Regions from separate parts of the Streptomyces sp. NPDC005775 genome, predicted to be linked through region 1. Evidence: riboswitches for the same ligand, from Rfam matches in the RefSeq annotation. Region 1 holds a riboswitch; the other holds the start of a gene.

Region 1 (7,200 bases):
AGCTGCTCGGGCGTCCAGGTTTCCTGACCCAGTACCTGTGTGGTCAGGGGGAACGTGACGACGCCCCGCTTGAGGTACCGCTCCTTCTTGTCGGTGAAGTCGAGGTTCTGAACCTGGGAGTTCTTGGCACGGCTGAGCAGCACCAGGTTGGCCAGGCGGTGCGTCCACAGAGCGCGTTCGCTCGTGGTGAAGTCCGCACGCCATTGCGACTGCGGATCGGGATTCTGGGGGAGCACATGCTCGACCGTGATGCGCGGAGCGTCGTAGGTCGCCACGATGTCGTCCTCGGACACCAACTCGTCGAGCCGCAACAGGATGTATCGCCGCGTCCTCAACTCGTGGTAGACCTCGCCGTCGAGCCGGCGCAGTGTCTCGGCCCGCTCGGTCTCGGTCAGTTGGAAGGCCGGGGCTTCCAGGCTCCTGTCCGGGCTCAGCTCCTTCAGCTCGGTAAGCAACTCGGCGAAGCGGAAGACACGGGGAGTGGTGTAGACACGTCGGACGAACATGCTTGCCGCGAGTCGTTCCAGTGACCGGAGGAAGGAACCCAGCCACACCGGATCGTCTCCGTGGGACCTGAGCGCCCACAGCGCGGCCGGCCACCAGTCGTTGTTGTCCAGCAGCAGGAGTCTGCGGAACCACAGATTGACCTGATCCGACCCGTCTCCGGCCGCGTACGCCTTGTCACGGATCACCGCCGACGCCTCGGCATAGGGCACGAGTACCTGGTCCACGAACTCCTTGGCGCGACCGCCCTTGTAGTGGACGAGAACCTGGCTCTGGAACTCCTTGAGCAGTTCCTGTCGTGCCCGCTCGCCCGAGAAGATCATGCGGATGTGGGAGAAGAGGTCGGAGAAGTCCTCGCGGCCAAGGCTCTCCTCGGAATCTTCCCACCGCCTGGCGTACGTCTCCGAGACCTCCTCGTCGATCTCCCCGATGATCTGCGCCTTGAAGATGTCGGCAGGCGACAGATCGAGGCCCCGGGAGTTCATGACGCTGAAGATCCGGTGGGCGCTGTCCAGGTCAGGGGTGCTGACCGCGACCAGGAAGGTCTGGACCCCCATCAGCTTGCACAGGGAGAGTCGCTGCTCGTCGCTCCAGGAGGCCAAGGCCGTGTGCAGTGCCAGCGCGTTGGCCTGGACAGCCCTCTGCGCGTCCGTCCTGAGATTGTGCGGGTTCAGCACCAGGAGTGTGCTGATGGAACCGGCGGTCTGAATGTGCTGCTGGAAGAAGTCGGCGTCCCGGGGGCGCAGAGTGAGGCGGGGCTTGGCCTTCAGGCCCAGGACCGTGTTCCCGGGCTCGGAGATCATCGCCACCAGATTGGTCACCACGTCGGGCTGCTGCGCCAGATCGCGCAGCACGGCCAGCAGGATGGTCAACGTCGTCAGACGTTGCTGACCGTCGATGACGTCGGCCTCGGCGGATCCGCTGTCCTTGACGAGAACCAGAGAGCCGAGGAAGTAGGGCTCCCCGTCGCCCCGCAGGAGGGCTTCCTCCAGGTCGGCCAGGAGCTGCTGGGCCTGTTCGGGCTGCCATGCGTAAGGGCGCTGGTAGTCAGGGATCCGAAAGTCGTAGTCACTGCAGAAGACTTTGTGCAGCGGCACTTCGCGCGCTTCGAGTTGGGCCATGATCCGCATGATTCCCCACAGGACGCGAACTTCGCAGTGAAGCAGGGCAAGTCCCCCAACCCGGGTGAGTTGGTGCGGTGAGTGAGACGGCCGAAGACGTTCTGTCCGAGCCGCCGTGGGCTGATGCGCCGGGAGACCGGCACGGCATCCGGCTAGATTGAGAGCGTCCCTCAACATCGTTTGTGCCAGGAGGCTCTTGTGAGCGAGAACCAAGTGCCTGCCCCGGCTGGCATATCGGCGCGGATCGACACGAGGCGCCCCCACTCGGCCCGCTTCTGGAACTACTTCGTCGGGGGCAAGGACAACTACGAGGTCGACCGCGAGGTCGGCGATCAGATCAAGGCGTTCTTCCCCGGACTCGTCGATGTGGCAGTGGCGGGTCGGCAGTTCCTGCGCAGGTCGGTGAGTCATCTGGTCCGGGAACACGGCATCCGGCAGTTCCTCGACATCGGGACCGGCCTGCCCACCGCTGACAACACCCATCAGGTCGCGCAGGCGATCGCCCCCGACGCGCGCATCGTGTACGTCGACAACGACCCCCTGGTGCTCACTCACGCGCGGGCCCTGCTCACCAGCTCGCCGGAAGGCGCCACGGACTACATCGACGCCGACCTGTACGAGCCGGAAGCCATCCTGACCGGGGCGGCGAAGACCCTCGACTTCGAGCGGCCCGTCGCGCTCATGCTGCTCGGCATACTCGGCCACGCCGGCGACTTCGACCGCGCGCGTGACGTGGTGCACGCGATCATGGCCGGGCTTCCGTCGGGGAGCCTCCTCGTCGTGTACGACGGCACGCGGACCAGCGAGGGCATGATCGCAGCGGAGAAGGCGTACATCGAGAGTGGTGCCGTGCCGTACTACGTCCGTGAGCCCCAGCAGATCGAGACGCTCTTCGACGGGCTGCGCATGATCGAGCCCGGGTTCGTCCGGCTCAGCGCATGGCGTCCCGATGCCGACAGCGCGACGGTGGCAGCCGATGTGGATGCGTTCGGTGGTGTGGGGGTGAAGCCGTAAGGGTCGGCCGGGGCGGGTACCCGGACTATCCCGCGTACGCCGTCGCACGCGGGCAGTGCCGTGGTCTGTTCCGTCGCCGGCTGTTCGGCCGATCGCCACCGCGTGCACACCGCACGGGTCTTCCGCGGGCCCGTCGACTCTGGAACACTCCAGTCGCTTTCGCCCCCACATCCCCTCACCCCGCAGAGGCCCCCCATGGCAGAACTCAACCGTCGCCGCCTCCTGCAACTCGCCGGAGGCACGGCTGCCTACACCGCCTTGTCGAGCAGCATCGCCCGCGCCGCGTCCCTCCCCGCACGGGGGCGAACGGGCAGCCTGCGGGACGTCGAGCACATCGTCGTCCTGATGCAGGAGAACCGTTCCTTCGACCACTACTTCGGCACCATGAACGGCGTGCGCGGCTTCGGTGACCCGCGCCCCGTCACGCTGCCCAGTGGCAAGCCGGTCTGGCATCAGAAGGACTCCCTCGGCAAGGAGGTGCTGCCGTTCCGGCCGCCGGCCGACAAGCTCGGGATGCAGTTCCTCCAGGACCTCAACCACGACTGGGCCGGCGGACACCGGGCGTTCAACAAGGGTGCGTACGACCAGTGGGTTCCGGCCAAGACCGCGACGACGATGGCCCACCTCACCCGCGAGGACATTCCGTTCCACTACGCCCTCGCCGACGCGTTCACCGTCTGCGACGCGTACCACTGCTCGTTCATCGGGAACACCGACCCGAACCGCTACTACCTCTGGAGCGGGTACACGGGGAACGACGGTTCCGGTGGCGGCCCCGTCCTCGGCAACGACGAGGCGGGATACGGCTGGACCACCTACCCCGAGCGCCTGGAGCAGGCGGGGGTTTCCTGGAAGGTCTACCAGGACATCGGCGACGGGCTCGACGCCGCCGGGTCCTGGGGGTGGATCAGCGACGCCTACCGGGGTACGTACGGGGACAACTCGCTCCTCTACTTCGATAGTTACCGTAACGCCGTGCCCGGCGACCCGCTCCACGACAAGGCCCGCACCGGGACCGACATCAAGAACGGCGGAGGGCTCCTCGACGACCTGAAGGCCGATGTCCGGGCCGGGACGCTGCCGAAGGTCTCGTGGATCGTCTCCCCGGAGGCGTACAGCGAACACCCCAACTGGCCCGCCAACTACGGCGCCTGGTACATCTCGCAGGTCCTGGACGCGCTGACGGCCGATCCCGAGGTCTGGGGCCGGACCGCCCTCTTCATCACCTACGACGAGAACGACGGCTTCTTCGACCATGTCGTGCCGCCCTTCGTCCCGTCGGGGCCCGCGCAGGGGCTGTCCACCGTCGACACCTCCGCCGACTACTTCCCCGGCGACATCCGGTACACCGCCGGACCGTACGGGCTCGGCCAGCGCGTGCCCATGCTGGTCGTCTCACCGTGGAGCACCGGTGGGTTCGCGTGCTCCGAGGTCTTCGACCACACCTCCGTCATCCGCTTCATGGAACAGCGCTTCGGCGTGCACGAGCCCAACATCTCGCCCTGGCGGCGCGCCGTCTGCGGTGATCTCACCTCCGCCTTCGACTTCAGTCGTACGGACGCCTCGGACCTCTCGTTGCCGTCGACCGACGCCTACGAGCCTCCGGACCGCCTCCGGCACCCCGACTACGTCCCCGCACCGCCCGCCACCGGCAGCGTGCCCAAGCAGGAGAAGGGGGCACGGCCCACCCGGCCGCTGCGCTACGCACCCTTCGTCGACGGGGCCGCCGATACGGCCACCGGCACGTACCGCCTCACCCTCAGTGGCGGCGCCGCCGCAGGGGCGCAGTTCCTGGTGAGCTCCGCGAACCGCACGGACGGGCCCTGGACCTACACCACCGAGGCCGGCAAGTCCCTCGCGGACAGCTGGAACACCGCCTATTCCAAGGGAGTGACCGACCTCACCGTCCATGGTCCCAACGGCTTCCTGCGCACCTTCCGGGCCGGCGGCAAGGTGGCGGGGCCGGAGGTGACGGCGCGTCATGTCGCGGCGGGTGGTGGACTGGAGCTCACCTTCGTCAACGGTGGGTCCTCGACCGTGCGTCTGACCGTGCGCAGCGCGGCCGGGTACGGGGGAGGGGTGCGGGCCTTCGCGGTCAGCGCCGGCGCGACCGTGAAACACGTGCTCGACCTGCGGGGGAGCAAGAGCTGGTACGACGTCACCGTCGTCTCCGACGTGGACGCCACGTTCCTGCGGCGCTTCGCCGGACACGTCGAGACCGGCCGGGCCGGTTCGAGCGACCCGGGTCTCGTCACCGGCTGAGGGCCCCGGGTCAGGGGCCTCGTCCCGGCGGGCGGTCCGGGGCGGGTGGTGCCCGGGGCCGGGGCCGCGCACTCCTGACCACCCGTCGGTTCGTGCCGTTCGTGTGCGTTAGAGTCGTGTACGGGTCATGAGTTCCAGTGCGCAGCCCCGGCTTGCTGGACGGCACCCCGCTCCGCTGCGGGTGCTCCGGGTGACGACCTGCCCCGTGCGAAGGGCACGGGGAACAGCGGACCGCGGTGCAGGAGATCCGGGGTCCTCACCTCGGAAGGCGAACCTCACCATGCTGCGTCATCTCGCCCAGAACGACTCCGTGCGGAGTGACGGCTGCTCCCGCTATGCCGCGGGTCACCGCGTGCACTGGATCCACGCGAAGAAGTGCCGCCAGGAGCCGGGGCGGGCCGTCGAGATCCTGGTCACCTCGGGGGATGTCCGTGATGACGGGTGGGTCGAACTGCGGGCCGCCTTCGACCATGCCGACAACCTCCCCGCGGTGTGGACGCATGCCCCCGGCGCGCTGCGGGAGACCCTTGCGAGTCACCTCGGGCGGGTGTACTGGCTGGAGCGTTGGCATGCGCTGAAGCTGGTGCACGGCGGCGGAGTCAACGGCGGCGCTGCCGGGCTCGTCAACGTCGGGTTGGAGGCCGGGGAGCTGTGCGAGACCGCGGTTCGGGACGACCGTGCCGGGGGCCGTGGCTCCCTGGCGTAGCCCGTCCCGTCGCGTCCGCACCGTGAGCTCGTTCGGTACATCGCGATGCTCGGCAATTGTGCTGAGATGTCGTCCCGCTGTTCCGTTCAGGGTGTGGGATTGATCGTCGCTGACCGTTCCGACGGCACACAAACTCCTTATAGTGAACGTGCGTTGATCGCCTGATCTTGACGCGTGCAGCTGTCGCCACAGGAGTCAGGACCCATGACGCGCCCTTCTTCCGCAGAGCCCGCGCCACCCTCTCCCTCTCCGCCTCCCGGTTGCCCGGCGCACGCCGGTGCCGTGCCACTCGGCGGGCCCGGGTTCCAGACGGAACCGCAAGCCGTCTACCGCGCCATGCGGCGTGATCACGGGCCCGTCGTCCCCGTGGAGCTGCCGGGCGGCTTCCCCGCCTGGCTGGTCATCGGGTACCGGGAACTGCATCAAGTCACCAGCGACGCGGAGCTGTTCCCGCGCGATGTCGGGCTCTGGAACCAGTGGCCCCACATCCCCGACGACTGGCCCCTGCTGCCGATGGTGGGGCGGCCCCTGCCGTCCATCTACTTCAGCGCGGGGGAGGAGCACCGGCGGCACGCGCGCATGGTCGGGCCGGCCCTCGAAGGCACCGACCCCTTCGAAATCCGCAACCACTGCGAACAGTTGGCGGACGGGCTCATCGACGCCGTGTGCAGCCGCGGCACGGCCGATCTCGTCGCCGACTTCTGTGAGCCCCTGCCCGTCCTCGTCCTCGCCCGTCTGGTCGGGTTCCCCGACGACGAGGGTGCCGACATCGCCCAGGTGCTGAAGGACCTCGCGGACGGCGGCCCGGACGCGCAGACCGCCCATCAGCGGTTCGGCGAACACATGGGCCGGCTGGTGGCCGCGAAACGGGCCCTTCCGGGAGACGACGTGACCTCGCGCATGCTCGCTTTCCCCGAGGCGTTCACCGACGAGGAGTACATGCTCGACCTGATGGCCATCACGGCCGCCGGGCACCTCACCACCGCCGACTGGATCAGCAACTCCCTGCGGCTGATGCTCACCGAGGACGCGTTCGCCGAGTCCATGGCCCGGGGCCGGCGCAGCATCGGCGACGCCATGAACGAGGTGCTCTGGGAGGACACGCCCACCCAGATCCTCGCCGGACGCTGGGCCGTGCGGGACACCCAGCTCGGCGGGCAGCGGATCAGGGCCGGGGACATGCTGCTGCTCGGCCTCGGCGCCGCCAACACCGACCCGCTGATCCGGCAGACCATCTCCGGCAGCGGAGCATCCGGACAGGGCGGCAACGGCGCCCATCTCGCCTTCAGCCACGGTGAGTACCGGTGTCCGTTCCCCGCCCAGGAGATCGCCGAGATCATCGCTCGTACCGGCATAGAGGTCCTGCTCGACCGGTTGCCCGATCTCCAACTCGCCGTCCCCGTCGACGATCTCGTGCGGCGGCCCTCCGCGTTCCTGCGTGGCACCACCTCGCTCCCCGTTCGGTTCACCCCCGTTCGCACGACAGGAGACTTCTCGTGAACTGCCCCCACGCCGCCGCCCAGGCGGCAGCCCAGGACGGCGGGACCGTCGTCATCGACCCGATGGTCCAGGACCTGGACGGTGAGACGACGC
Region 2 (7,200 bases), on a different contig from region 1:
CACCCGCGACGAGCCCACCGATAGGCTCGTCGCATGGGCAGCCACCCGCACACCCCGCCCCTGCCGGCCCCGACGACCCCCGCCGGTCAGGAGGGCCTCGCCGCGCTCCTCGCCCGGCCCGACCGCGCCGTCATCGCACTCGACTTCGACGGCACGCTCGCCGACATCGTCCCGGACCCCGAACAGGCCCGCGCGCACCCCGGCGCCGTCGAGGCCCTGGCCGCACTCGCCCCCAAGGTCGCGTCGATCGCCGTGATCACCGGCCGCCCGGCCGGCGTCGCGGTCCGCTACGGCGGCTTCGCGGGCGTCGCGGGCCTGGACCGGCTCGTCGTCCTCGGGCACTACGGGGCCGAACGCTGGGACGCCGTCTCCGGCACCGTCCGCGCCCCCGCCCCGCACCCCGGCGTCGCCGCCGTCCGGGCCGAACTTCCCGGCGTGCTCGACCGGTTCGACTCCTGGCACGGCACCTGGATAGAGGAGAAAGGGCAGGCGCTCGCCGTCCACACCCGCCGCGCCGCCGACCCGCAGGCCGCCTTCGAGGCACTGCGCGGCCCCCTGGGCGAGCTCGCCGCCCGCCACGGACTGATCGTCGAACCGGGACGCCTGGTCCTGGAGCTGCGCCCCTCCGGCATGGACAAGGGCGTGGCCCTCACCCGGTACGCGCACGAGACCGACGCGGGCTGTGTGCTCTACGCCGGTGACGACCTGGGCGACCTCGCCGCGTTCGCCGCCGTCGACAAGCTCCGCACCGAGGGCCCCGAAGGCCCCCCCGGCCTGCTGATCTGCAGCGGCAGCGCGGAAGTGCCCGAACTGGCCGAACGCGCCGATCTGTCGCTGCCGGGGCCGGGGGCCGTCGTGGAGTTCCTGTCAGCCCTGGCGCAGCGCCTCTAGCTGGTCCAGGAACCACTGCTGCGGCGGCAGCGCGGTGGCGGCCGCGGCCAGCCGCTCCGTACGGGCCGTCCGTTCGTCGTCCGCCATCGTCAGCGCCTCGTGGAGGGCCGCGGCGGTGGCGGACACGTCGTACGGGTTCACCGTGATCGCGTCGGTGCCCAGCTCCTCGTACGCCCCCGCCTCCCGCGACAGCACCAGCGCGCAGCCGGCGTCGGAGACGACCGGGACCTCCTTGGCGACGAGGTTCATCCCGTCCCGGATCGGGTTGACGAGGGCGACGTCCGCCAGCCGGTACGCCGCCAGCGAGCGGGCGAAGTCGTCCTTGACGTGCAGGACGACCGGCGTCCAGTCCGCCGTCCCGTACGTCTCGTTGATCCCGTCGGCGACGCGCTGTACCTCGGCCGTGTACTCCCGGTAGACCGCGAGGTCCTGCCGCGAGGGGTAGGCGAACGCGATGTGGACGACGCGCCCGCGCCACTCGGGCCGCTCGTCGAGCAGGGCGCGGTAGGCGAGCATCCCGCGGACGATGTTCTTGGACAGTTCCGTACGGTCCACCCGCACGATCGTCTTCCGGCCGGGGCCCACCTGCTCCCGCAGCGCCGCCATCCGCTCGTCCACGTCCGCCTCGTGCGCGCGGCGGCGCAGGAAGTCCGCGTCGGCCCCGAGGCCGTGCACCCCGACCCGGGTGTGCCCGGTGCCGCCGAGGATCTCCGTACAGCAGCCGATGAACGCGTCGGCCCAGCGGCGGGTCAGGAACGCCGCCCGGTCGGCGCCGAGGATGCCGCGCAGCAGCTGCTCGGCGATGTCGTCGGGCAGCAGCCGGAAGTAGTCGACGGGCGCCCACGGGGTGTGCGAGAAGTGGCCGATCCGGAGGTCGGGGCGCAGCTCGCGGAGCATGCCGGGCACCAGCGCCAGGTGGTAGTCCTGCACGAGGACCGCCGCACCCTCGCCCGCCTCCTCGGCGAGCGCCTCGGCGAAGGCCCGGTTGTACGTCTCGAAGGCGGCCCACTGGCGGCGGAACTCCGCGTCGAAGACCGGCTCGACGGGGGTCTGGTAGAGCAGGTGGTGGACGAACCAGAGCACCGAGTTGGCGATGCCGTTGTACGCGTCGGCGTGCACTTTCGCGTCGATGTCGAGCATCCGGACGCCCGGCTCGCCGATCCCGCGCCGCACCGCCTCCCGGTCACCGTCCCCGAGGGCGGCGCAGACCCACATCTTGTCGTCGACGGCGCTCAGGCCGGAGACGAGCCCGCCCCCGCCGCGTCTGGAGTCGAGGCCGCCGTCCTCGCGCAGCGCGTACGAGACCGGGCCTCGGTTGGACGCGACGAGTACCTGGGCAGCGGGCTGAGGTGCGTGCTCGGAGACCATGGGCGGAATCTAGCCCGATCACGAACCGCCCAAACGTGCGAAGTCATGCCGTCTCACGCCGCGCGGCGTGCGACGTATTCCTCGATCTCGCGCATCGGCGGCCGCTCCTCGGTGTCCACCGGGTACGTGTGCGGGACGAAACCGTGCTCGCCACGCTCGAACTGGGTCAGCGACGGCCGGACCAGGTGACCGCGGGACAGGCGGAGTTGAGCGGTCCGGTAGATGGCGGCCGCCATCCGGCCGAGCGCCTGGCCGTCCTGGTGGCGGTGCTTCCTGACGCCGACGTCGACCTGCGCGAGCGCGTCCAGGCCGACCGTGTGCAGGGAGTCGACGAGCAGGCCCAGCTCCACTCCGTAACCGACCGGGAACGGCAGCCGCTCCAGCAGCGAGCGCCGCACCGCGTACTCGCCGCCCAGCGGCTGGACGAAACCGGCCAGCTGCGGCCAGTGCAGATTGAGGAGCGGGCGTGCCACCATTTCGGTGACCCGGCCGCCCTGACCCGTGGTGTCGCCGAACGGGCGGTCGTACATCGCCTTGACGAACTGCACCGAGGGGTCGGTCAGCAGCGGGCCGACGATGCCGGAGACGAAGTCCGCCGAGAAGTCCTTCAGGTCCGCGTCGATGAAACAGACGATGTCACCGCTGGTCACCAGGAGTGACCGCCAGAGCACCTCGCCCTTGCCGGGGACGGCCGGGATGCGGGGGAGGATCGCGTCCCGGTGGACCACCCGGGCGCCCGCCCGGCGGGCGACGTCGGCGGTGGCGTCCGTGGAGCCGGAATCGATCACCACGAGCTCGTCGACCAGCCGGACCTTCTCCATGAGCTCGCGCCGGATCGTCGTGACGATGTCCCCGACCGTCTCCGCCTCGTTCAGCGCGGGCAGCACCACGCTCACGCCCGTCCCGTGCGCGTCCTTCCTGGCATCCAGCAGACGGTCCAGCGGGCGGTCGGCGGCTGACCAGGAACGCCTGGTCAGCCAGCGTTCGACCTCTTCCAGCACGGTCGATACTCCCTGTATGTGATCCATCTCGCGGTACGGACGACTATCTCAACCGTCCAGTGCTTCGGTTACAGTCTTGAACAACGCAGATGGCCGTCGCATGCCGGGGTCCGTCCGCCGATAAACGCCTGGATCCATGGTCCAGTGCCACAGCGCTCATCCAGAGGGACAGAGGGAACGGCCCGTTGAAGTCCCGGCAACCCTCCCGCCGACCGCGAGGTCAGGTGGGGAAGGTGCCAATTCCGTCTCGTGACGAAATGCGTCGCGAGGAAGATGAGGAGAAAGGGCCTCGCCATCATGGCTGTTGAGACTGTTGCAGCACACACCGAAGCTTCTGTGGACCTCGGTCCCGCCGCGGCGCTTTCCTGCCGCGAATGCGGAGAGCGATTCGCACTCGGCCCCCTTTTCGCCTGCGCGTCCTGTTTCGGGCCGCTCGAAGTGGCGTACGACCTGCCGAGCGGCTCCCCGGACGAGCTGAAGAAGCGCATCGAGGCCGGACCGAACAACATCTGGCGCTACGCGCCGCTGCTGCCGGTCCCCTCCGACGTCGCGGACAAGCCCAACATCAATCCCGGCTTCACCAAGCTGGTCAAGGCCGACAACCTCGCCCGCGAGCTGGGCGTCACCGGCGGCCTGTACGTCAAGGACGACTCCGGCAACCCGACGCACTCCTTCAAGGACCGCGTCGTCGCGATCGCCGTCGAGGCCGCCCGCGCCTTCGGATTCACCACCCTGTCGTGCTCCTCCACCGGCAACCTCGCCGGCGCGGTGGGTGCCGCCGCCGCCCGGGCCGGCCTGCGCAGTTGCGTGTTCATCCCGCACGACCTGGAGCAGGGCAAGGTCGTCATGGCCGCGGTGTACGGCGGTGAGCTGGTCGGCATCGAGGGCAACTACGACGACGTCAACCGCTTCTGCTCCGAGCTCATCGGCGACCCGCTCGGCGAGGGCTGGGGCTTCGTCAACGTCAACCTGCGCCCGTACTACGGCGAGGGGTCCAAGACCCTCGCGTACGAGATCTGCGAGCAGCTCGGCTGGCAGCTGCCCGACCAGATCGTCATCCCCATCGCGTCCGGTTCGCAGCTCACGAAGATCGACAAGGGCCTCCAGGAGCTGATCAAGCTCGGCCTGGTCGAGGACAAGCCGTACAAGATCTTCGGCGCCCAGGCCGAGGGCTGCTCGCCGGTCTCCGCCGCCTTCAAGGCCGGCCACGACGTGGTCCGCCCGCAGAAGCCGAACACCATCGCCAAGTCCCTGGCGATCGGCAACCCGGCCGACGGCCCGTACGTCCTGGACATCGCCCGCCGCACCGGTGGTGCCGTCGAGGACGTCAACGACGAGCAGGTCGTCGACGCGATCAAGCTGCTGGCCCGCACCGAGGGCATCTTCGCCGAGACGGCGGGCGGGGTGACGGTCGGCGTGACGAAGAAGCTGATCGACGCCGGTCTGCTGGACCCGGCGCTCACGACCGTCGTCCTGAACACCGGTGACGGCCTCAAGACGCTGGACGCGGTGGCCGCCACCTCGCAGGCGAGCGCCACGATCCGCCCGAGCCTGGAAGCCTTCCGCGCCGCCGGCCTCGCCGGCAGCTGACGAGCTTTCCGACCACCCGAGACTTCAGGAAGGGCACACCATGAGCGTCAAGGTCCGTATCCCCACCATCCTCCGCACCTACACGGGCGGCCAGGCCGAGGTCCCGGCCGAGGGCGCGACCCTCTCCCAGGTCATCGAGTCCCTGGAGAAGGACCACCCCGGCATCGCCGCCCGCGTCCTGGACGACCAGGGCAAGCTGCGCCGCTTCGTGAACGTGTACGTCAACGACGACGACGTGCGCTTCGAGGGCGGCCTGGACGCGGTCACCCCGGACGGCGCCGGCATCTCGATCATCCCGGCCGTCGCCGGCGGCTGCTGAGCCCGCGGCCCGGCCTTTCCGGCCGCCGGGCCGACTTCACAGCGTGACCACGATTGCCCCCTCCGCGAGAGAAGCGGAGGGGGCAATTCTGCATGGTTGAGCGGGGTAGAGTGAGGGAAGCCCCCTCCGCTGCCCGTGCCCCCCGCATATGAGAATGCGCCGCGCCACGACCAGAAGCAGCCAATGTGCTTGAGCTCCTTGCGCCATAAGTCGCCTTTGCCTGGCCCGACTTGCCCTGGATCCTCATGAATTCCCCATGTTCGGGCGATCGGTTCTGCTCAGAATTCTCGTCCGATTGACCTGTTGCAGAGGGCAGTTGGGCAGATACATTCGGCCGCGGTCGACGCGTTCCGGCGCACGCACCCTCTCCTGTCGGAGGGTGGGTTCTGACCCGGGCCCGCGAAGTGCGGTCCTGTGCAAGGGCCAGTACATAGGGGAGTTAGGCATGGCTCAGGGCACCGTCAAGTGGTTCAACGCGGAGAAGGGGTACGGCTTCATCGCGGTCGACGGTGGTGCGGATGTTTTCGTCCACTACAGCGCGATCCAGATGGACGGATACCGCACCCTCGAAGAGGGTCAGCGAGTTGAATTCGAGATCTCGCAGGGCCAGAAGGGGCCGCAGGCGGACATGGTCAAGCTCGCCGTCGGCTGAGCCCGGCCGGGTTCGACACGCTACTCACGCACGGAGGGCCCGTACCCCAGAGGTACGGGCCCTCCGCGCGTCCCGGGCCGTTTCCCCGTGCCCCCGACCGCTCCGTCGCCTCCCCCCGGTCGCTGTCCACACTCCGAGGGGGACGCTTGCACTCTCGGGGGTCGAGTGCTAATTATTGGCTTAGCACTCTCTGGGTGAGAGTGACAGAAACTTGGACCGGGCCGGTGAGGCCCGCAGGTCTGTCGGGGCAAGGAACCGGCAGACGGCAGGCCGTCCGTCGCGGGCGCCACTCGGTCCGGAGAAATCCACCCCTGTCCGGGAGGACCACTTCATATGGCCAAGATCATCGCCTTCGACGAGGAGGCCCGGCGCGGTCTTGAGCGCGGCATGAACCAGCTCGCCGACGCCGTCAAGGTCACCCTCGGCCCCAAGGGCCGCAACGTCGTCCTTGAGAAGAAGTGGGGCGCCCCCACGATCACCAACGATGGTGTGTCCATCGCCAAGGAGATCGAGCTGGAGGACCCGTACGAGAAGATCGGTGCGGAGCTGGTCAAGGAGGTCGCCAAGAAGACGGACGACGTCGCCGGCGACGGTACGACCACCGCCACCGTTCTGGCCCAGGCGCTCGTCCGCGAGGGCCTGCGCAACGTGGCCGCGGGTGCGAACCCGATGGCTCTCAAGCGGGGCATCGAGAAGGCCGTCGAGGCCGTCTCCGCCGCCCTCCTGGAGCAGGCCAAGGACGTGGAGACCAAGGAGCAGATCGCTTCGACGGCCTCCATCTCCGCTGCCGACACCCAGATCGGCGAGCTCATCGCCGAGGCCATGGACAAGGTCGGCAAGGAAGGCGTCATCACGGTCGAGGAGTCCCAGACCTTCGGCCTGGAGCTCGAGCTCACCGAGGGCATGCGCTTCGACAAGGGCTACATCTCGGCGTACTTCGCCACGGACATGGAGCGCATGGAGTCGTCCCTGGACGACCCGTACATCCTGATCGTGAACTCGAAGATCAGCAACGTGAAGGACCTCCTTCCGCTGCTCGAGAAGGTCATGCAGTCCGGCAAGCCGCTGCTGATCATCGCCGAGGACGTCGAGGGCGAGGCCCTGTCGACCCTGGTCGTCAACAAGATCCGTGGCACCTTCAAGTCCGTCGCCGTCAAGGCCCCGGGCTTCGGTGACCGCCGCAAGGCCATGCTCGGCGACATCGCCATCCTCACCGGTGGCACCGTCATCTCCGAGGAGGTCGGCCTCAAGCTGGAGAACGCCGGTCTCGACCTGCTCGGCCGCGCCCGCAAGGTCGTCATCACCAAGGACGAGACGACGATCGTCGACGGCGCCGGTGACAGCGACCAGGTCCAGGGTCGCGTCAACCAGATCCGTGC

What was found. Region 1 has a riboswitch for S-adenosylmethionine ahead of ACFYPA_RS03585 (hypothetical protein). Riboswitches for the same ligand answer to the same signal wherever they lie in the genome.
Region 2: it holds a riboswitch for S-adenosylmethionine, as region 1 does, so the genes downstream of both, thrC (threonine synthase) here and ACFYPA_RS03585 (hypothetical protein) in region 1, are expected to answer to the same signal.

Annotation. Positions count from the first base shown of each region.
Region 1 is NZ_JBIAIU010000001.1:806,497-813,696, reverse strand. Features, by position in the region: gene ACFYPA_RS03600 (DUF262 domain-containing protein) at 1-1,625, opposite strand, end outside; gene ACFYPA_RS03595 (SAM-dependent methyltransferase) at 1,824-2,639, shown strand; gene ACFYPA_RS03590 (phosphocholine-specific phospholipase C) at 2,835-4,901, shown strand; SAM riboswitch class IV at 5,025-5,134, shown strand; gene ACFYPA_RS03585 (hypothetical protein) at 5,182-5,607, shown strand; gene ACFYPA_RS03580 (cytochrome P450) at 5,812-7,107, shown strand; gene ACFYPA_RS03575 (cytochrome P450) at 7,104-7,200, shown strand, end outside.
Region 2 is NZ_JBIAIU010000006.1:50,615-57,814, forward strand. Features, by position in the region: gene otsB (trehalose-phosphatase) at 34-891, shown strand; gene ACFYPA_RS15795 (trehalose-6-phosphate synthase) at 868-2,259, opposite strand; gene ACFYPA_RS15800 (glucosyl-3-phosphoglycerate synthase) at 2,313-3,260, opposite strand; SAM riboswitch class I at 3,414-3,540, shown strand; gene thrC (threonine synthase) at 3,558-4,850, shown strand; gene ACFYPA_RS15810 (MoaD/ThiS family protein) at 4,891-5,169, shown strand; gene ACFYPA_RS15815 (cold-shock protein) at 5,615-5,821, shown strand; gene groL (chaperonin GroEL) at 6,155-7,200, shown strand, end outside.